DNA from 2 places in the Pseudomonas sp. o96-267 genome. Region 2 is predicted to be linked to the other one. Evidence: predicted binding sites of a transcription regulator. Region 2 holds the regulator's gene; the other holds the start of a gene.
The links. Region 2 encodes sigma-54, which starts transcription at its own class of promoters, with help from an activator protein. Its sites were predicted from a motif close to ANTGGCATNNANNTTGCTNT; they were not measured.

Region 1: the regulator sigma-54 is predicted to act here: its motif matches at 2,528-2,547, upstream of EGJ86_RS02280 (pilin).

Annotation. Positions count from the first base shown of each region.
Region 1 is NZ_RHQP01000002.1:192,503-203,399, forward strand. It holds gene nadC (carboxylating nicotinate-nucleotide diphosphorylase) at 1-562, shown strand, start outside; gene tfpZ (TfpX/TfpZ family type IV pilin accessory protein) at 880-1,611, opposite strand; gene EGJ86_RS02280 (pilin) at 1,979-2,482, opposite strand; gene pilB (type IV-A pilus assembly ATPase PilB) at 2,706-4,409, shown strand; gene EGJ86_RS02290 (type II secretion system F family protein) at 4,412-5,632, shown strand; gene EGJ86_RS02295 (A24 family peptidase) at 5,633-6,502, shown strand; gene coaE (dephospho-CoA kinase) at 6,680-7,288, shown strand; gene yacG (DNA gyrase inhibitor YacG) at 7,285-7,479, shown strand; gene EGJ86_RS02310 (hypothetical protein) at 7,584-7,799, opposite strand; gene EGJ86_RS02315 (energy-coupling factor ABC transporter permease) at 7,906-8,595, opposite strand; gene EGJ86_RS02320 (DUF1780 domain-containing protein) at 8,793-9,422, shown strand; gene EGJ86_RS02325 (MOSC domain-containing protein) at 9,419-9,967, shown strand; gene EGJ86_RS02330 (DUF3094 family protein) at 9,992-10,165, shown strand; gene EGJ86_RS02335 (NAD(P)/FAD-dependent oxidoreductase) at 10,229-10,897, shown strand, end outside.
Region 2 is NZ_RHQP01000002.1:72,842-83,738, reverse strand. It holds gene EGJ86_RS01845 (carbon-nitrogen hydrolase family protein) at 1-377, shown strand, start outside; gene tldD (metalloprotease TldD) at 380-1,822, shown strand; gene yjgA (ribosome biogenesis factor YjgA) at 1,835-2,353, opposite strand; gene pmbA (metalloprotease PmbA) at 2,483-3,829, shown strand; gene EGJ86_RS01825 (HPr family phosphocarrier protein) at 3,887-4,159, opposite strand; gene rapZ (RNase adapter RapZ) at 4,174-5,031, opposite strand; gene ptsN (PTS IIA-like nitrogen regulatory protein PtsN) at 5,037-5,498, opposite strand; gene hpf (ribosome hibernation-promoting factor, HPF/YfiA family) at 5,511-5,819, opposite strand; gene EGJ86_RS01805 (RNA polymerase factor sigma-54) at 5,919-7,412, opposite strand; gene lptB (LPS export ABC transporter ATP-binding protein) at 7,549-8,274, opposite strand; gene lptA (lipopolysaccharide transport periplasmic protein LptA) at 8,274-8,813, opposite strand; gene lptC (LPS export ABC transporter periplasmic protein LptC) at 8,800-9,366, opposite strand; gene EGJ86_RS01785 (HAD family hydrolase) at 9,375-9,896, opposite strand; gene EGJ86_RS01780 (KpsF/GutQ family sugar-phosphate isomerase) at 9,896-10,870, opposite strand.

The DNA.
Region 1 (10,897 bases), 120 kb from region 2:
CGCCCTGCTCAGCGGCGAGCGCAGCGCACTGAACTTTCTGCAGACTCTGTCTGCCGTCGCCACCCGCTGCCGCCACTATGCCGACCTGGTTGAAGGCACCCAGGTAAAACTGCTGGATACCCGCAAGACCCTGCCCGGTCTGCGCCTGGCGCAGAAGTACGCCGTAACCTGCGGCGGCTGCCACAACCACCGTATCGGTTTGTACGATGCCTTCCTTATAAAGGAAAACCACATCGCCGCCTGCGGCGGCATCGCCCAGGCAATTTCCGCAGCCCATCAGATCGCCCCGGGCAAACCGGTTGAAGTGGAAGTGGAAAGCCTGGAAGAACTGCGTGAAGCCCTGGAAGCCGGCGCCGATATCGTCATGCTCGACGAACTGTCACTGGAAGACATGCGCGAAGCCGTAAGACTCACCGCCGGCCGCGCCAAACTCGAAGCCTCAGGCGGTATCAACGACAGCACGTTGCGCGTGATTGCAGAGACGGGCGTGGACTACATCTCACTAGGGACGCTGACCAAGGATGTGAAGGCGGTGGACTTGTCGATGCGGTTGGCGTTGTGACCGACAGACTGCAAACAGCATAAGTTCGGACGAGCTCGGAGTGCCGCAATACTTGCGTGAAAACCAAGGCCACAATGGATAAACCGAGGTTGTCGGTGCGAACATTCAACTTCGCCCACACTCATATAGTCGTCATTTGAGATCGAGCGCTACTTGTGAAAGCGACGCCCACCACCAAGAGCTCGCTTCCTCCCAGTTTTCAGCAGGGTCCGACAGACAAAACCCGAGAGGTATTCTACTTGCCTGGCAAACTTGCCAAACCACATCGGCAGACCAACCCGCTCCAGTAGTTTCCTATTCCAGAGTGACGGCCGCGGCTACAGCCACGGTCGCAAGTCCACCACCGCAACGACCTCGGCAGTCTCCTTACGCAACAACACCACCATCGGTGTACCCGCCATCAAGGGCAGCCATGCGTCGGCTTCAGGCCATTGACTGATAGCTGACTGCACCTCGTCCGCCGAGTTGAACTTCTGCAATTCAGATAAAGGGGACGACCGCTCCGTTATCCGCTCGACACTATCGGCTATCGGCCGATAAAGGTCAGGACGCTGCGGCAAGTCACTACCCCCCTGCACGGACTCGAATATCAGCTCATTGTGCGCGGCACTATCACTTGGTGGCGCTGCGGCCACCCAGCGCGGGCCAAGCCAGGAAGGCTGACGGAACTCGGGGGCTGCCTGATCCAGCTTACGCGTGTCGACATCCAACACCCGCACCAGATCGAAACGATCAGTATTGAACACCAGCCAGGCTGGCCGCCCTTCAGCAACCGCCCACAACCCGTAGCCAAGAGCCGACAACTGCAACGCGGCGATCACGCTCAGATCGAACACCAGTGTTTTTTTACCTTCCTTGTACACCAGCAGGGTCAACAGCGGCCCGAGAATCACATCGACCAATAACAGCAATAAGAAAATATGAGTCACGCCCACCGCAGTATGCAGCGGAGCTGGATACCAGAGCTTGAACACCACCCACATTGCCAGCAGAGCAATAATGCCGGACAGACCCAGATGCAGAAGAAATGCTTTTAGACGTAGCGGCATAGACACACTAGACGAACAAAAAAGCCTTGGGAAAAACGGATTCAATGGCTCTAACCCAATTAATCCAAAATTCCAGGCCACTCAAAAACCATCAAGGTAATAAGCTTCATTAGCTGCACGCTTAACCCACTGTACTCAATCATTGTTCCCTCCGTAGGAGCCCCTCGGGGGGGGGGGAGAAGCTTTTAGGGGCAGACTGCCGACTCAACCGCTTTCGCCTTGGGTCGCGGTGTGCACAAAAAATATTGCAGGCCGCAATGGATACAGGCGAGTCCCACAACAGCACAACGCCCCGCACAATGGCGGGGCGTCGATACGTTCAGCCGTATAGACAGCCTGGGGGCGCAAAGGTACCTAAGTACACTTATTAGCCACGGCAGCTGGCCGGCAGATATTTAACATCAATCCCGTTACTAGCTGCCGGCTGACATACCCAAGCGACAACAGCTTGCTCTGTACCTTGGGTAAAGTCAGCTGCTGTAGCCGCTGTTTGAGCATCTGCATCAGTGTACGGAACCAACTCAAGGTTAACACCAGTACCCAGTTGCGAGATATTTTGAGCAACCACAGTGATCACACCAGCAGAAGTAGTAGTAATGGAATTCACATACTGGCTGATACCACCAGAAGGTGCAGTTGCGGTTTCACCGCATCCAAAGTCATTGCCAGAGGGGGCAGTGCGCAGACCAGTCTGAGAGGCCTCGGTGATGGTCGTACGGCAAGAGGATGCAGCAAGGATAACTTCAGAAACTCGCGCACGAGCCGTATAGTCCTGATAAGCCGGCAGAGCGATGGCGGCCAGAATACCGATGATCGCAACCACGATCATCAGTTCGATCAGGGTAAAACCTTTTTGCATTTGAGCTTTCATGCATTCTCTCCTAGAAATAGATAGGTCCAGCGACCTAGACATGACTATGCAGCCTGCATGCCAACCTCTCAAGCCAGCACAATCTGAGACACACAGATCTTTTCCCACCCCACCCACAACCGCAACCAAGCACTAACTGCCAATTTTCGTCACCTCGGACAACCTCGTTTGGCAGCCTATTGGCGACTAGGTTATAAGGCAGGCATAGTTTGTGGAGTCTCTAATGAACGAAAGCGTATCCCTGTCCGGTTTGGCCAAGCAGATGGTGCTGGCAGAACTGCTGGATGAAAAAGCCGCACAACAGGCGCAACAGCAGGCCCAGCGCAACAAGCTATCGCTGGTCACTTACCTAGTGCAGAACAAACTGGTAAAGAGCCGAGCTCTGGCCGAACTGGCCTCGGAGCAGTTCGGCGTTTCCTTTCTCGACCTCAACACCCTCGACAAGGAAAGCCAGCCACGCGATTTGATCAGCGAGAAGCTGGTACGTCAGCACCGCGTGCTGCCACTTTGGCGCCGTGGCAATAAGCTGTTCGTCGGCCTCTCCGACCCCTCCAACCACCAGGCCGTCACCGACGTACAGTTCAGCACCGGCCTGAACACCGAAGCGATTCTGGTCGAGGACGACAAACTCGGCGATGCCATAGACAAATTCTTCGACTCAGCCAACAGTGGTATGGAAGATCTGGCCGATGTCGACCTCGACGGTCTGGACGTCGAGGCGGTTAACGATGACAAACCCGTGGGTGAAGGTGGCGCCGATGCCGACGATGCACCTGTGGTTCGCTTCGTCAACAAAATGCTGCTGGATGCCATCAAGGGCGGCTCATCGGACCTGCACTTCGAACCTTACGAAAAAGCCTACCGAGTCCGCTTCCGCACCGACGGCATCCTCCATGAGGTCGCTCGCCCGCCCATCCAGCTGGCACCACGAATTTCCGCCCGCCTGAAGGTCATGGCCGCCCTGGATATTTCCGAGCGGCGCAAGCCGCAGGACGGCCGGATCAAGATGAAAATATCCAAGAGCAAAGCCATCGACTTTCGCGTCAATACCCTGCCCACACTCTGGGGCGAGAAGATCGTGATGCGGATTCTCGACCCCACCAGCGCGCAGATGGGGATCGATGTGCTGGGTTACGAGGAGGAACAGAAAGAGCTGTATATGGCTGCCCTCAAGCAACCTCAAGGCATGATTCTGGTCACCGGCCCCACCGGTTCGGGGAAAACCGTATCGCTCTACACTGGCCTGAATATTCTCAATACGCCTGATGTGAATATTTCCACCGCAGAAGATCCGGTGGAGATTAACCTCGAGGGTATCAACCAAGTAAACGTCAATCCCAAGCAGGGCATGGACTTTACCCAGGCGCTACGCGCCTTTCTGCGCCAGGACCCGGACATCATCATGGTGGGGGAGATCCGCGACCTGGACACCGCCTCCATTGCCGTCAAGGCCGCGCAAACCGGGCATATGGTGATGTCCACACTGCACACCAACAGCGCCGCGGAAACCCTGACCCGCCTGCGCAATATGGGCGTGCCATCCTTCAACATCGCCACCTCGGTCAACCTGATCATCGCCCAGCGCCTGGCGCGCAAGCTATGCAACAGCTGCAAGAAGGAAGTGAACGTACCGCGCGAAACCCTGCTGGCCGAAGGCTTCCCCGAGGACAAGATCGGGACTTTCAAGATTTATGGCCCGGCAGGCTGTGAAAATTGCAAAGGCGGTTACAAAGGCCGCGTCGGTATTTATGAAGTGGTTAAAAACACGCCCAACCTGCAGCGGATTATCATGGAGGAAGGCAACTCCATCGATATTGCCACGCAGATGCGTAAAGACGGCTTTAATGACTTACGCACCTCCGCTTTGCTTAAGGCCATGCAAGGGGTCACCAGCCTTGAGGAAGTCAACCGCGTAACCAAGGATTAACCATGGCGGAAAAAGCTCTAAAAACCAGTGTATTCACCTGGGAAGGTAAGAACAAAAGTGGCGCCGTGGTCAAGGGGGAGCTCAACGGGCAGAACCCATCCTTGGTCAAGGCGCACCTGCGCAAGCAGGGCATAAACCCGACCAAGGTACGCAAGAAGTCAGGCTTTTCTCTCGGGGGGTCGGGGAAAAAGATCAAGCCCATGGATATCGCCCTGTTCACTCGGCAGATGGCGACCATGATGAAAGCCGGGGTACCGTTGTTGCAGTCCTTCGATATCATTTCCGAAGGCTTCGACAACCCAAATATGCGTAAGCTAGTGGATGAAGTGAAACAAGAAGTGGCCGCTGGTAACAGCTTTGCGGCCTCACTGCGCAAAAAGCCGCAGTACTTTGATGAGCTGTACTGCAACCTGGTGGAGTCCGGTGAACAGGCGGGCGCCCTGGAAAACCTGCTGGACCGTATCGCCACTTACAAGGAAAAGACCGAAGCGCTGAAAGCCAAGATCAAGAAGGCGATGAACTACCCTATCGCTGTTGTAGTGGTTGCCATCATCGTTTCGGCTATCTTGCTGATCAAGGTGGTACCGCAGTTCGAAGAAGTGTTTGCGAATTTTGGCGCCGAACTTCCAGCCTTCACTCGAATGGTGATAGGCATTTCCCAAGTTATGCAAGAGTGGTGGTTCATTTTTCTAATCGCGATATTTGCTGCGGCCTTTGCCTTAAAAGCAGCCTTGAAACGCTCACAAAAGCTTCGTGACTCCGTCGACCGTGGCGTCCTAAAGCTCCCTATTGTTGGTGACATCCTTTATAAATCCGCAGTCGCCCGCTTCGCTCGCACCCTGTCCACTACCTTCGCTGCTGGCGTACCACTGGTAGATGCGCTCGATTCGGTATCCGGAGCTACCGGTAATGTGGTCTTCAAAAACGCCACCAACAAGATCAAGGCCGATGTATCTACCGGCATGCAGCTTAACTTCTCCATGCGCACCACCGGCACCTTCCCCTCCATGGCTGTGCAGATGACCGCCATTGGCGAAGAATCGGGTTCGCTGGATGAGATGCTCGACAAGGTGGCCAGCTTTTATGAGGCAGAAGTGGACAATATGGTCGATGGCCTTACCAGCCTGATGGAGCCCATTATCATGTCCGTGCTGGGCGTTTTGGTCGGCGGCCTGATCATCGCCATGTACCTGCCTATCTTCCAGTTGGGTGCCGTCGTTTAAATGCTCGTAGTCGACTTTCTGGCCAGCCATGTGCTGGCCATTGTTTTGTGTGCTCTGCTGCTGGGTCTGTTGGTCGGCAGCTTCCTCAATGTAGTGATTTACCGCCTACCCGTGATGCTGCAGCGCGACTGGCAGGGCCAAGCGCGCGAGGTGCTGGAGTTGCCGCCGGCACCAACCGCTCAGACCTTCAACCTTATCCTGCCCAACTCCTGCTGCACGCAGTGCGGCCATGAGATTCGTCCTTGGGAGAACATCCCGGTCATCAGCTATCTGTTCCTGCGCGGCAAGTGCTCGAACTGCAAAACCCCGATCAGCAAACGTTACCCCATCGTCGAACTGGCCTGCGGGCTGCTTTCCGCTTACGTCGCCTGGCATTTCGGTTTTACCTGGCAAGCCGGGGCGATGCTGGTGCTGGCTTGGGGGCTGCTGGCGATGAGCTTGATCGATGCCGACCACCAGATCCTGCCGGATGTGCTGGTGCTGCCGTTGCTCTGGCTGGGCTTGATCGTCAATCACTTCGGGTTGTTCACCAGTCTGGAAGATGCTCTGTGGGGAGCGATTGCCGGTTACCTGAGCCTATGGTCGGTGTATTGGCTGTTCAAGCTGATCACCGGCAAGGAAGGCATGGGTTACGGTGACTTCAAGCTGCTGGCGATGCTCGGGGCCTGGGGTGGCTGGCAGGTTCTGCCGTTGACCATTCTGCTGTCGTCGCTGGTCGGGGCGGTGCTAGGTGTGATTCTGCTGCGTATGCGTGGCAGCGACTCCGGCACGCCGATTCCCTTCGGCCCTTATCTGGCGATTGCCGGGTGGATCGCCCTGCTGTGGGGCGATGTGATTACCGGCAGTTATCTGAAGTTCGCTGGGTTTTGAGCTAACCCAGCGACACTCGTCACTCCCGCGAAGGCGGGAGTCCAGGAGTTATCCTGACTCCACGAGCTGGGTCCCCGCCTTCGCGGGGATGACGGATCGCGGCACACGCGGGTCGCATCATCCAGCAATCCCCCCTACAATCGCGGCCTTGAGCAATAACGAGGCTGCATTGGCGTCATGAAACCCTGGATACTCGGCCTGACTGGCGGCATTGGCAGCGGCAAGAGCGCAGTGGCGCAAGGCTTTATTGAACGTGGCGTACACGTGGTGGACGCCGATCATGCAGCGCGCTGGGTGGTGGAGCCAGGCCGGCCAGCGCTGGCCAAGATTGTCGAGCACTTCGGTGCAGGTGTACTGCAAGCGAACGGCGAGCTGGACCGCGCCGCGCTGCGTAAGCTGATATTTGCCGCCCCCGAGCAACGCCGCTGGCTGGAAAGCCTGCTGCACCCACTGATCGGCCAGGAGATCGTGCAGGTGTTGGCGCACGCAGAATCGCCCTATGCGATTCTGGTGTCGCCACTGCTGGTCGAGTCCGGTCAACGGCAGATGACCCAACGTATATTGGTCGTCGACACGCCGGCCGAGTTGCAGGTGCAGCGCACCATCGCACGCGACCAGAGTTCGGAAGAACAGGTTCGCGCCATCATGCAGGCTCAGGCCAGCCGCGAAGAGCGTCTGCGCCATGCCCACGACGTACTGGTCAATGATCGAGACAGGGTTTGGCTGGACGCGGAGGTCGAGCGCCTGCACAACTTCTATCTGACCCTGCGCGGAGGCCAACCATGACCACGACCGTTCAATGCCCCACCTGCGGTGCGCCCGTCGAGTGGAAAACCGAGAGCATCTATCGTCCATTCTGCTGCGAGCGTTGCAAGCTGATCGATCTGGGCGCCTGGGCCGCTGAGGAACATGCGATTCCCGGCAATGATCTGGAAGACGAGATGTTCAGCGGCGATCTGCCGACGCGGCCACATTGACGAGCAATCGCGGCTAAAGCCGCTCCTACGGTAGCGCCTGGATAAGCTACGGAAGCCATCAGCATCCTGCGCGCGGGCGGTGCGCACGGCGCACCCTACGGGGCTCAGGGGCGCATGAAGGCGTAGTCGCGATCATCGTCGAGGTTGTCGGCGAGAAACTGTAGTTCGTGCGCCAGCTCCTCGGGATCACGCAGCGCTCTGCTCCGCTGTACGACCTCCGACAGCAGCGCACGCAATGCCACGATAGGCTCATGACCCTGCACTTCGGCGTCATGCAAATCGTCCTGAACAGCGTTTCTTGCCCAGCTGTGAACACTCATATCGAGTCCCTCGGAGGCGTTTCTCACAGCATGGCGGCAGGCCCGTTTCGGATATTGACGGGGATCAATCCTCTAGGCGGCATTCAATCGGCCAATACGGCGCCATTCACTCGCCGCGATCGCTCTCCTTCCAGGGCGCCTGCAGGTAGCGGCTGCGGTTGAAGGTTTCCAACCAGTCCGGGTAGAACACCACCAACGCGGTGACGATGGTGCCGTTGATGAAGGCTTCGGGGAACGCCACCAGCCACAAGTAGCCGGCAAAGTCGTCCAGCCAGGGCGGCATGGGGAACAGCCCATCCATCCACAACAGGGCGAGACCACCGAGCAAGGTCATCAGGGTCGCCAATGCCGCCGGGAAGAACCCGCAGAAGAAGATGTAGACGAACAGGTTGCGCGGCTGCGCGCGCTCCACACGTAGCGCGCACAACTCGGTGATCAGGATGGGGGTCAGCACCAGCAACACGCCGTTGATGCCGAGTGAGGCCAGATCCATACGACCGATAGCCAGCAGGCCAAGCTGCGCCGCCAGGCCCGCCAGCACGGCAAGTGGCCAGTCGAGTAGCAGGGTCACGGCAGTCATACCGATGAAGTGATAGGAAAGCCCGGAGTCGAAATCGCGACGCACCAGCCACAGCAGGAACAGCGCGAGCATGGTGCCGAACAGCAGATGCTGGCGGCGCAGATCACTGAACAGCTCGACCCAGGGCGCCCGCGCCACCGCCCAGAGCAGCGTCAGCCCGTAGACCAGCCAGCCGACCAACAAGGTGGAGAACGCCAGCAGGTTGGAAGCGATCATGCGCGCACACCCTCTCCTTCATTCATCGCCATGCCCGGCAGTCTACACCGGTACTCAGATTTGATTTTGCCGGCAGAGCAGCTGCCCTGCCATTGATCGACAACAGCCAACGAAACCCTGCTGGATTTCCACGCTCACTGGAACGACTGGAGTTGCAGCACTGGCATGCGGGTAAGCGCTACGGCTAAGCTTTGGTCATGGACGATTCCGATTACCTGCGCTTACTCACGCACCAGGCCGAACAGGCCAATGCCTTCCTCTCCAACGCGAAGAAATGGGAGCGTGAGCGCTGGGTTTGTCAGCGCCTGCTGCAGGCCTTGAATGTACGCCATCACAGCGACGACTTTACACCCAGTGGCCAGGAGCCACCGGACGTCCTGTTTCGCGATGCCAATTTCGAAGTGTTCTTCGTGCTCGATGAAGGTCGGCGCCTCAATGACGAATGGCGCGCCGAGCTGGAGCGTCGCCGCAGCGCCTTTTCCCTCAGCCAACTGGTCAGGCGCGAAGCGCGCCCCAAACGTATTCCAGCCAGCGAGATGCAGACGAGGCTGGCGCCGACCTTGCGCAAGAAGGCGCATAACTATCGCGAGCGTGGCATCGACCTCGGCGAACTCGATCTGGTCGCCTTCGTCAGCCTCAAGCGCGCTGTGCTCGACTGCAACAGCCACTTCCCGCCGCCCACCGAATATCTGCGCCAGGGCTGGCGCTCGCTGTCGCTGGTTGGCCCGCGCTTCGCCCGCGTGCTGTTCGCTCACCCGGACGCGCCGGATTTTCTGCGGCACAACCTCGGGCGCAGTCTGCTGTTCGACATCGGAATCGGCCTATGAGCCCCTTGCAGGAATTGCTCGCCGAGGTGCCGCAGGTCGGCCAGGTACGCTGGATAGGGGTTCGCCCCAAGGCGCGCGAGGCGATGCTCGAAGTTGAGGCCGTGGAAGCCCGACGCGACGCCGGCCTGACGGGTGATCACAGCCGACCCGGGCCACGCAATGCACGCCAGGTCACGCTGATCCAATGGGAGCACCTGGCCGTGGTTGCCGCCCTGCTCGGCCGCGATACGCCCATGCTACCCAGCGAGCTGCGCCGCAATATCGCGGTTGCCGGCATCAATCTGTTCAGCCTGAAGGGTCGGCGTTTTCGCATCGGCCAGGCACTGCTGGAGACCACCGGCTGGTGCCAACCCTGCGCCCGCCTGGAAGAGCGTCTAGGGCGCGGCACCTTCCAGGCCATGCGTGGCCATGGCGGTATCACCGCTCGCGTGATCGAGGGCGGCATCATCCGCCTGGAAGACGCGGTAAACGTGGAAACCCTCGAAACGATATCTGACCCGCAGGACAACGACGCTCGCCAAGGCTGGCGGGCACGCCTAGAATAGTTGCATTCAAGCAGAGGCCCACCCATGACCAGTCGCCTGAGCCCCGAAGACCAGCAGAAAGTCGACCAATACCTGAGCGCACCGCAGCATCAGGTCGAACGTCAACCGTTTCGCGTTTGGCGGCTGCTGGCGGTGGTCCTGGTCGTGACCATTGGTCTGGGCCTGCTGAGCCGCCTTCTGAGTCGACTGGTGCTATGAGCTGCCTTGCGCTCGCCCTTTCGCACTCACACCGCATTTTTCAAAGCCTTGTGAGCAATATCCATGTCCCATCGCATCGTGATTGTCGGCGGCGGCGCCGGCGGTTTGGAGCTGGCCACCCGCCTTGGTAGAAAACTGGGCAAAAGTGGCGCTGCCCGGATCATTCTGGTCGACGCCAACCTCACCCACATCTGGAAGCCCCTGCTGCACGAAGTGGCCGCCGGCTCGCTGAATTCCTCGGAAGACGAACTGAACTATGTGGCCCAGGCCAAGTGGAACCATTTCGAGTTCCAGCTCGGGCGCATGTCCGGCCTCGATCGTGCAAGCAAGAGCATCACTCTAGCACCCACGCTGGATGATGACGGCCAGGTGCTGATGCCTGAGCGCCGCATCAGCTATGACAGCCTGGTGATCGCCGTCGGCAGCACCACCAACGATTTCGGCACCGCCGGTGCTGCCGAACACTGCATCTTCCTCGACACCCGCGCGCAGGCCGAACGCTTCCACCGGCGCATGCTCAGCCACTACCTGCGCGCGCATGCCAGCGAGAGCGAAGACGGCTCGAAGATCGATATCGCCATCGTGGGTGCCGGTGCCACTGGTGTCGAGCTGGCTGCAGAACTGCACCATGCCGCCAAACAGCTGGCTGCCTATGGCCTCAATCGCATTCGCCCCGAAGACATGCGCATCACCCTGATCGAAGCCGGGCCGCGTGTACTGCCAGCCCTGCCC
Region 2 (10,897 bases):
ATGACCTGCGCTTCCCTGAGCTGTTCAGTGCGCTTCGCGAGGCCGGCGCCGAGCTGATCAGCGTGCCGGCGGCGTTCACTGCGGTGACCGGTGCGGCGCACTGGCAGGTATTGACCCGCGCCCGCGCCATCGAAACCCAGTGCTATGTGCTGGCAGCCGGGCAAGGCGGTGAACACCCTGGTCAGCGTTTGACGTTCGGCCATTCGGCGATCATCGACCCATGGGGCCAGGTATTGGCCGAGCAGGCTCAGGGGGATGGGGCCTTGCTGGCTCCTCGCGATGCCGCCGAGCAGGCGAGCATTCGCCAACGTATGCCGGTGCAGCAGCACCGCCGTTTTTTCTTGTCGGACGTACCGCGTCCGATCGTTGTGGAGTGACCATGAATACGATGTTGCAATCCGTCAGCGAGCATCTGCTTGCACCCGGTAACCTGACTTTCGACAGCCTCAGCAGCGTGCTGGGCGAAGTCGCAGGGCCTGGCATCGATGCCGCCGATCTGTACTTTCAAAGCCAGGTCTCGGAAACCTGGGTGCTGGAGGATGGCATCGTCAAGGAAGGCAGTTTCAACCTCGATCAGGGGGTTGGGGTGCGTGCCCAGTCCGGTGAGAAAACCGGCTTCGCCTACAGCAATGCCATCAGCCTCGATGCGCTGACGCAAGCCGCCCAGGCCGCACGTTCGATCTCGCGCGCCGGCCAGCAGGGCCGCGTGCAGGCGTTCGTCAGCCCGCATGTAACCCAGCTGTATGCCGAGGGCAACCCGCTGGATGTCATGGGCCGTGCCGAGAAGGTCGAGCTGCTGCAGCGCATCGACCGCGCCACGCGCGCACTCGACCCGCGTATCAAACAGGTTACCGTGAGCCTGGCTGGAGTCTGGGATCGTATTCTGGTGGCGGCACATGACGGCAGCCTAAGCGCCGATATCCGCCCGCTGGTGCGTTTCAACGTCAGCGTCATCGTCGAGCAGAACGGTCGTCGCGAGCGCGGTGGGCATGGCGGTGGCGGACGTACCGACTACCGCTATTTCCTGGAAGAAGACCGCGCCATGGGCTACGCCCGCGAGGCGCTGCGCCAGGCGCTGGTCAACCTTGAAGCCATCGCTGCACCCGCTGGCAGCATGCCGGTGGTGATGGGTGCCGGTTGGTCCGGTGTGCTGCTGCACGAAGCGGTCGGCCACGGCCTGGAAGGCGACTTCAACCGCAAGGGCAGTTCGGCCTACAGCGGTCAGGTCGGGCAGAAGGTCGCTTCCAGCCTGTGCACCATCGTCGACGACGGCACCCTGGCCGGGCGTCGCGGCTCGCTCAGCGTCGACGATGAAGGCACGCCGACCCAGTGCACCACGCTGATCGAGAACGGCGTGCTCAAGGGCTACATGCAGGACAAGCTCAATGCCCGCCTGATGGGCGTGGCCGCTACCGGCAACGGTCGACGCGAGTCATACGCGCACCTGCCGATGCCGCGCATGACCAACACCTACATGCTGGCTGGCGAAAGCGATCCGGAGGAAATCATCCGCTCGGTGAAGAAGGGCATCTACTGCGCCAACCTTGGCGGCGGTCAGGTCGATATCACTAGCGGCAAGTTCGTGTTCTCCACCAGTGAGGCCTACCTGATCGAGGACGGCAAGATCACCGCGCCGGTCAAGGGCGCCACTCTGATTGGCAATGGTCCGGAGGCGATGAGCCGCGTGTCCATGGTCGGCAATGATCTGGCGCTGGACAGCGGCGTCGGCACTTGCGGCAAGGACGGTCAGTCGGTGCCAGTGGGCGTCGGGCAGCCGACGCTGAAGATCGATGCGATCACCGTAGGCGGCACCGGTGCCTAATGCGATGCAGGCTCAACGCAAGCCGCGGTGGATTTCATCAAGCTCGCGGATGTACTTGAACACCTTGCGCGCGGCGGCTGGCGGCTTGTTGCGCGCGGCTTCGTGCTGCGCGTGACGAACCAGGCCGCGCAGGTGCTGAACATCAGCGTCCGGGTAGAGCTCGACGAAGCTCTCCAGCGCGCTGTCGCCCTCGGCGATCAGGCGGTCGCGCCAGCGTTCGAGAGCGTGGAAACGCTCGTTGTACTCGCGGGTGGAGCTGTCCACCTGGTCGAGCATGGCAACGATCGCGTCGACATCCTGTTCACGCATCAGCTTGCCGATGAACTGGATGTGGCGTTTGCGCGCGGCATTGGCGGTATGTTTCGGCGCTTCGGCAAGCGCGCGGCGTAAGGCATCGGTCAGCGGCATCTTGGCCAGCAGATCCGCCTTGAGCGTGGTCAGTCTCTCGCCAAGGTCCTGCAGGGCATGCAGTTCGCGTTTGACCTGGGATTTGCTCTTCTCCAGGGAGAAGTCGTCGTAGGAATCAGACATGGGGTGGGTCCAGAGGGAAACGCCGCCATGATAGCAGTAACCGTGGCTGCCGGCCCGTGGGCGGGGAGTCGAGAGCAGGCCTTGGGTTTCGCATAAAGAGTGCCTGCGCCAAGAGAATCGGGAGTGGTTATGAGTGAAGTAGAACGTATCGGGCCGCAGGCCTTGCCAGTGCTGCAAGAGCAGGTCGAGGCCATTCTCGCCGAAGCCAGGCGCCAGGGCGCCAGTGCCTGCGAGGTGGCGGTTTCGGCTGGTCAGGGGCTGTCTACCACGGTGCGTCAGGGCGAGGTGGAGACCGTCGAGTTCAATCGCGACCAGGGTTTCGGCATCACCCTGTACGTAGGCCAGCGCAAGGGCTCGGCCAGCACCTCGGCCACCGGTATCGAGGCCATTCGTGAAACTGTGGCAGCGGCTCTGGCGATTGCCAAACATACCAGCGAGGACGAGTGCTCCGGCCTCGCCGATGCTGCGCTGATGGCGCGCGAGCTGCCTGAACTGGATCTCTATCACCCCTGGTCGATCACTCCGGAGCAGGCGGTGGAGCAGGCGCTCACCTGTGAGGCTGCGGCTTTCGCGGCAGACAAACGGATCAAGAATGCTGACGGCACCAGCCTCAATACCCACCAGGGCTGCCGTGTGTATGGCAACAGCCACGGTTTCGTCGGCGGTTACGCCAGCACCCGTCATAGCCTCAGCTGCGTGATGATCGCTGAGGGCGATGGGCAGATGCAGCGCGACTACTGGTACGACGTCAATCGTCAGGGTGAACTGCTGGCCGATGCCAAGGGCATCGGCCAGCGCGCCGCCGCGCGCGCGGTCAGCCGGCTTGGTGCGCGCCCGGTGCCGACCTGCGAAGTGCCGGTGCTGTTCGCCGCCGAATTGGCTGGTGGACTGTTCAGCCACCTGCTGGCGGCAATCTCGGGTGGCAACCTGTATCGCCAGTCCTCGTTCCTCGAAGGCGCCCTCGGTCAACGCCTGTTCCCCGAGTGGCTGACCCTTGACGAGCGCCCGCATCTGCCGCGTGCGCTGGGCAGTGCGACCTTCGATGGCGATGGCCTGGCCACCTACGCCAAGCCCTTTGTGGAAAAGGGCGAGCTGGTCTCCTACGTGCTCGGTACCTATTCCGGGCGCAAGCTGGGTTTGCCGAGCACCGCCAACTCCGGCGGCGTGCACAATCTCTTCGTCACCCATGGCGATGAGGATCAGCAGGCGCTGATTCGCCGCATGGACCGCGGCTTGCTGGTTACCGAGCTGATGGGCCAGGGACTGAATCTGGTCACCGGTGATTATTCCCGCGGTGCGGCAGGCTTCTGGGTGGAGAACGGCGAGATCCAGTTCCCGGTACAGGAAGTCACCATCGCCGGTAATCTGCGCGACATGTTCCGTCAGGTCGTTGCCGTCGGTCGTGACCTCGAGCGTCGCGGCAATATCTCCACCGGCTCGGTGCTGATCGAGAAAATGACCGTCGCCGGCAGTTGAGTCGGCAGAAACGACAAGGCCACCTGCGGGTGGCCTTGTCGTTTTTATCAGGAGGAGTTACTCGCCTTCGTCGAAGTAGTTGTCGATCAGCGCGACCAGAGCGTCCAGGGCTGGTTCGTCCTGCTCGCCCTCGGTGTACAGATGCACCGGGGTGCCCTTGCCGGCTGCCAGCATCATCACCGCCATGATGCTCTTGCCGTCTACCAGACTGTCGGCGCTGCGGCCGATGCGTACCTGGCAGGGGTAGGTGCTCGCCACGCCGACGAACTTCGCTGCGGCGCGGGCATGCAGGCCAAGTTTGTTGATGATGGTGATTTCACGTGCTGGCATCGCGGCAGGATTCCTTAGCTGAGGTCGCGGTGACGCACCTGGACGTTCTTCAGCGAGTCTTTGAGTGCCTGGCTCAGGCGGTTGGCCAGGTACACCGAACGGTGGTGGCCACCGGTGCAGCCAATGGCGATGGTGACATAGGCGCGGTTGCTGGCGGCGAAGCGTGGTAGCCATTTTTCCAGGTAGGCGAGGATGTCTTGATACATCTCTTCGACCTCCGGTTGCGCGGCTAAATAGTCGATCACCGGTTGATCCAGCCCGGAATGGTCGCGCAGCTCCGGTTTCCAGTAAGGATTGGGCAAGCAGCGCGCATCGAACACCAAATCAGCGTCCACTGGCATGCCACGTTTGAAACCGAAGGATTCGACGAGAAAGGCAGTGCCGGTCTGTGTCTGGCCCAGCAGGCGCAGCTTGAGGGTGTCACGCAACTGATAGAGATTTAGCCGGGTGGTATCGATCTTCAGGTCGGCACGATCGGTGATCGGTGCCAGCAGCAGGCTTTCGTACGCAATGGCCTCGGCCAGCGAGCGGTTGTCGTTGGTCAGCGGGTGGCGCCTGCGGGTTTCGGAAAACCGCTTGAGCAGGGTTTCGTCTTCGGCATCGAGATAGAGCACATCGCAGCGGATGTTGCGTTTGCGCACTTCATCGAGCAGCTCCGGGAAGCGCTTGAGCTGGCTCAGCAGGTTGCGCGCATCGATAGAGACGGCCACCTGCGGCAGCAGCATGTCGCTATGCGGCAGGAAGCGCTCGGCAAGATCCGGCAGCAGACCGGCTGGCAGGTTATCGATGCAGTAGAAGCCGTTGTCCTCAAGTACATCGAGGGCGGTGCTCTTGCCCGAGCCCGAGCGACCGCTGACGATGATCAGGCGCATGTTTATTAACCGTTCTGAATGTCCACGACGACCTGAAAGAGATCTTCGCCGCTGTTGGCCCGGCGCAGACGTTCACGTACATCCTGGCGATCGAGCATGCTGGCAATCTGGCGCAGCAGTTCGAGGTGCGCATCGGTTGCCGCCTCCGGCACCAGAAGTACGAACAGCAGATCGACCGGCACGCCGTCGATGGCGTCGAAGTCGACTGCCGTCTCCAGGTGCAGGACTGCACTGATCGGGGCACTGCAGCCAGCCAGGCGGCAGTGGGGAATGGCAATGCCGTTGCCGAAGCCGGTGGAGCCAAGCTTCTCGCGGGCGATGAGGCTTTCGAAGATGTCCTGGGCATCCAGGTCGGGCAGATCGCGTGCAACCAGATTGGCGATCTGTTCGAGCACACGTTTTTTGCTGCCGCCCGGCACGTTCACCAGGGAACGGCCGGGGGTCAGGATATTTTCAAGTCGGATCATGGATAGGGAATGTCAGCGGGCCGTGGCGCCTTGCAGGCGTTCGAGCTGCTTTTCCTTGTGCTTGATGAGTTGACGGTCGAGTTTATCGGCCAACAGGTCGATGGCAGCGTACATGTCCTGATGTTCGGCATTGGCGACGACTTCGCCGCCGGCGATGTGCAGGGTGGCTTCGATCTTCTGCTTGAGTTTTTCGACCTCCATGGTCACCTGTACGTTGGTGATCTTGTCGAAGTGGCGTTCCAGTCGGCCCAGTTTCTCGCCGATGTAGTCACGCAGGGCGTCGGTCACATCCAGCTGATGTCCACTGATGTTGACTTGCATACCGCTTTCTCCTTGTTGCCTTGTGTAAGAGACGGGTCCTATTCGACCCGTCGCCGGAACACTTTGGCCTGAAGACCTTGTGCCTTCAGTCGATCTGGCCTACATCAGTCGCTTGCGCTCACTGGAGGGCGCTATACCGAGGGACTCGCGATACTTGGCGACCGTCCGACGGGCGACTTGGATGCCTTGTGCCTCCAGTAAACCAGCGATCTTGCTGTCACTCAATGGCTTTTTCGCGTTTTCCGCAGCAACCAGTTTTTTGATGATGGCGCGGATCGCGGTGGACGAGCATTCGCCGCCTTCAGAGGTGCTGACGTGGCTGGAGAAGAAATATTTCAGCTCGTAAATACCGCGTGGCGTGTGCATGAATTTCTGCGTGGTCACGCGTGAGATCGTCGACTCATGCATGCCCACCGCCTCGGCGATGTCGTGCAGGACCAGAGGCTTCATCGCCTCGTCGCCGTAATCGAGAAAACCACGTTGGTGCTCGACGATCTGCGTGGCCACTTTCATCAGCGTTTCGTTGCGGCTCTGCAGGCTCTTGATGAACCAGCGTGCCTCCTGCAACTGGTTGCGCATGAAGGTGTTGTCGGCGCTGGAGTCGGCGCGTTTGACGAAGCCGGCATACTGCGGGTTGACCCTCAGTCGTGGCATGGCTTCCTGGTTCAGTTCCACCAGCCAGCGGTCGTTGTGCTTGCGCACGATCACGTCCGGTACGACGTATTCCGGCTCGCTGGACTCGATTTGCGAGCCCGGTCGCGGATTCAGGCGCTGGATCAGGTCGATGACCTGACGCAGCTCGTCTTCCTTGAGTTTGGTGCGGCGCATCAGCTGTGCGTAATCGCGGCTGCCGAGCAGTTCCAGGTAATCGCCGACCACGCGCTGGGTTTCGCTCAGCCAGGGGGTGTTAGCGGGCAACTGACGCAGTTGCAGGAGCAGGCATTCGCGCAGGTCACGGGCGCCGATACCTGCTGGTTCGAACTGCTGGATGCGGTGCAGCACCACTTCCACTTCATCCAGTTCGACATCCAGTTCGGGGTCGAAGGATTCGGTCACTTCCTCGAGGTTTTCTTCGAGGTAGCCGTCGTTGTTGATGCAGTCGATCAGGGTGGCCGCGATCAGGCGATCCTTGTCCGACATGGGCGCCAGGTTCAGTTGCCAGAGCAGGTGGCTGTGCAGACTTTCGCCGCTGGAGGTGCGAGTGGTGAAGTCCCACTCGTCATCATCGTTGCTGGGCAGGCTGCTGGCGCTGGTCTGGTAGATGTCTTCCCAGGCGGTGTCGACTGGCAGCTCGTTGGGAATGCGCTCGCCCCAGTCACCTTCTTCCAGGTTATCCACCGTCGGGGTGGTTTCCTGGTAGCTCTCTTCCTTGTTCGGGGTCGGAGTGGCGCTTTCGGCGCCATCAGCCATTGGATCGCTGTTGTCGAAGTCGTCGCCTTCTTCCTGGCGCTCGAGCATGGGATTGGACTCCAGCGCCTCCTGGATTTCCTGTTGCAGGTCCAGGGTAGACAGTTGGAGGAGGCGGATAGCCTGTTGCAGCTGCGGGGTCATCGTCAGCTGCTGGCCCATCTTGAGGACTAGCGATGGTTTCATTGCAGACCTTAATTTACTGGCGAGTTACGCCTTCCACATCAGGGCGCCGAAGCGCCGCCAGGAAGCAAATTATATGCCTGAATTTCTCGTTTTTGCCTAGGGGTTGCAATATTTCTGTAGCGAAATAGCCGGCGACCTACAGGCGGAACTCGTGGCCCAGGTATACCTCTTTCACCGTCTGGTTGGCGAGGATGGTCTCGGCGTCACCTTCGGCGATCAGTTGCCCATCGTTGACGATGTAGGCGGTTTCGCAGATATCCAGGGTTTCGCGCACGTTGTGATCGGTGATCAGAATGCCGATGCCCTTGGTCTTGAGGTGATGGATGATCTGCTTGATGTCGCCAACCGAAATCGGGTCGACACCGGCAAAGGGTTCGTCGAGCAGAATGAACTTGGGGTTGGTCGCCAAGGCTCTGGCAATCTCTACGCGGCGTCGCTCACCGCCGGACAGGCTCATGCCGAGGCTGTCGGCGATATGGTGGATATGGAATTCCTGCAGCAGGTTTTCCAGCTCCGCCTGGCGTCCGGCGCGGTCCAGGTCCTTGCGCGTTTCGAGAATGGCCATGATGTTGTCGGCCACCGACAGTTTGCGGAAGATCGACGCTTCCTGCGGCAGGTAGCCGATGCCCGCGCGAGCACGGCCATGCATGGGCTGATGACTGACGTCGAGGTCGTCGATCAGCACGCGGCCTTGGTCGGCGCGCACCAGGCCGACAATCATGTAGAAGCAGGTGGTCTTGCCGGCACCATTGGGGCCGAGCAGGCCAACGATCTGACCGCTTTCGATGCTCAGGCTGACGTCACGCACGACCTGGCGGCTCTTGTAACTTTTCGCCAGGTGTTGGGCTTTGAGAATGGCCATTACTGCTGCTGATCCGCGGGTTTGTTCTTCGGTTGGATGACCATGTCGATACGCGGGCGCGGTGTGCTGACGTTGCCGCCTGTAGCGCGGCCGGCGTTTACGATCTGGCGGCGGGTGTCGTAGACGATCTTCTCGCCTTCGAAGGTATTGCCTTCCTGAATCACCTTGGCCTGGTCGATCAGTACGATGCGCTCATTGCTGGCGAAGTACTGGATGGTCTTGCCGTAGGCCTTGACGATGTCCTTGTCCACAGCCGGCTTCTGCTCGTAGTAGGCCAGGTTGCCGACCGATGTGAAGACGTCGATGTCGCCACTGGCGGTCTGGGTGATGGTGACGGTGTCGCCCGTGATCTTCAGGGTGCCCTGAGTGATGATCACATCGCCGCGGTAGACGGCTACACCTTGTCGGTCATCCAGTTCTGCGCTGTCGGCCTGGATGCGAATCGGTTGATCGCGATCCGATGGCAGTGCCCAGGCAGCCGCGCTTCCCAATGCGGCGCCGAGGCTGAGAATCAGGGGGAGGGTATTAACGAACCTCATGCTGGCCTCTTACGTTGGACTGCAGGAGCATCCTGCCGTCATTCAAGTACGCTTTCATTCCTTGTGCCGTGGTTACCCCGTTGGCCGCGACGATTCTAACGGCTTGCTCGGTCTGCGCATATTCCTTGTCAGGAATAACGGTCATGCGGCTGCTGGTGATGATGGTTGGACGGTTCTTGGCGTCGGTGCGGGCGATGCGCACGTCGTCGATCAGTTCTACCTCGACGCCGCCGGGCGAGACTTCGGCACGCTGACTGGTGACTTCCCAGGGCAACTCGGTGCCGCGATATAGCTTCAGCTTGGGGGTATCGACCAGGGTGATATCGGTGCTTTTGATGTGTTCGAGCTTGTCCGCGGTCATGCGGTAGTGCAGTTTGCCGTCATCCTGGAACTGCACGGTACGCGCGCCTACCGCATAGAAGTCGACGACGCTGTCATCGCTGGCCTGCTGGGTCAGGCGCGCGCTGTCCGGGGCAAGGTTCCAGTAACCGAGTGCGGCCACGACGACTGCAATCAGAGCAAAGATCAGGGTATTGAGGATTTTACGCGGCATGCTGTTCTCTACAGGTAGGCGGCATGGGCCGCATCCAGTGTGCCTTGGGCACGCATGATCAGTTCGCAGAATTCCCGCGCCGCACCATCACCGCCGCGCGCCTGGGTTACGCCGTGGGCATGCTGGCGGACGAAGCTGTCGGCGCTGGCCACGGCCATGCCCAATCCGACACGGCGAATCACCGGAAGGTCCGGCAGGTCGTCACCAAGATAGGCGACCTGTTCATAGCTTAGGCCGAGTTCGGCGAGCAGGCCGTCGAGTACCACGAGTTTGTCTTCACGACCCTGGAACAGGTGCTGGATGCCCAGGTTGTTGGCGCGGCGCTCCACCACTGGTGTCTTGCGGCCGCTGATGATGGCCGTGCGCACGCCCGAGTTGATCAGCATCTTGATACCGTGGCCGTCGAGCGTGTTGAAGGTCTTGAACTCGCTGCCGTCTTCGAGAAAGTACAGGCGGCCGTCAGTCAATACGCCATCGACGTCGAAGATCGCCAGTTTCACGGCGCGTGCGCGCTGCAGCAGTTCGTTCATTACATCACTCCCGCGCGCAGCAGATCGCCGAGGTTGAACGCGCCGATCGGGCGATCATTGCCGTCGACTACCACCAGGGCGCTGATCTTGTTGTCTTCCATGATCTTCAGGGCTTCGGCGGCGAGCATCTCGGCGCGAATGGTCTTGCCATGCGGCGTCATCACGTCGTCGATCCGGGCATCGCGTACATCGATGCCCTTGTCCAGTGCGCGGCGCAGGTCGCCATCGGTGAAGATCCCGGCCAGATGGCCATCAGCCTCCAGGACGGTGGTCATGCCCAAGCCTTTCTGGGTCATTTCCAGCAGGGCGTCACGCAGGCTGGTGCCGCGGGTGACTTGAGGCAGGCTCTCGCCGCTGTGCATCACGTTCTCTACCTTGAGCAGCAGGCGCCGGCCAAGGGCGCCGCCCGGATGGGAGAAGGCGAAGTCTTCGGCGGTGAAGCCGCGCGCTTCGAGCAGGGCGATAGCCAGGGCGTCGCCCAGTACCAGGCTGGCAGTGGTCGAGGAAGTGGGTGCCAGGTTCAGCGGGCAGGCCTCCTGCGAGACGCGTGCATCCAGATTGACCTCGGCGGCCTTGGCTAGCGGCGACTCAGGGTTACCGGTCATGCTGATCAGGCGGATACCGAGGCGCTTGATCAGTGGCAGCAGGGTAACGATCTCGGCGGTCGAGCCAGAGTTCGACAGTGCCAGAACGATGTCGTCCTTGGTGATCATGCCCATGTCGCCATGGCTGGCTTCTGCCGGGTGGACAAAGAACGACGTGGTACCGGTGCTGGCCAGAGTTGCAGCGATCTTGTTGCCGATATGCCCGGACTTGCCCATGCCAACCACGACCACGCGGCCCTTGCAGCTGAGAATCAGCTCGCAGGCCTTGATGAAGTCGGCATTGATACGGGGCAATAGCTCCTGCACCGCTTCAATTTCGAGGCGGATGGTGCGCTGCGCGGAATCAATCAGGTCGCGGGTCTGGTTCATTGAGTAAGGCTGTCGGGCGAAAAAAGA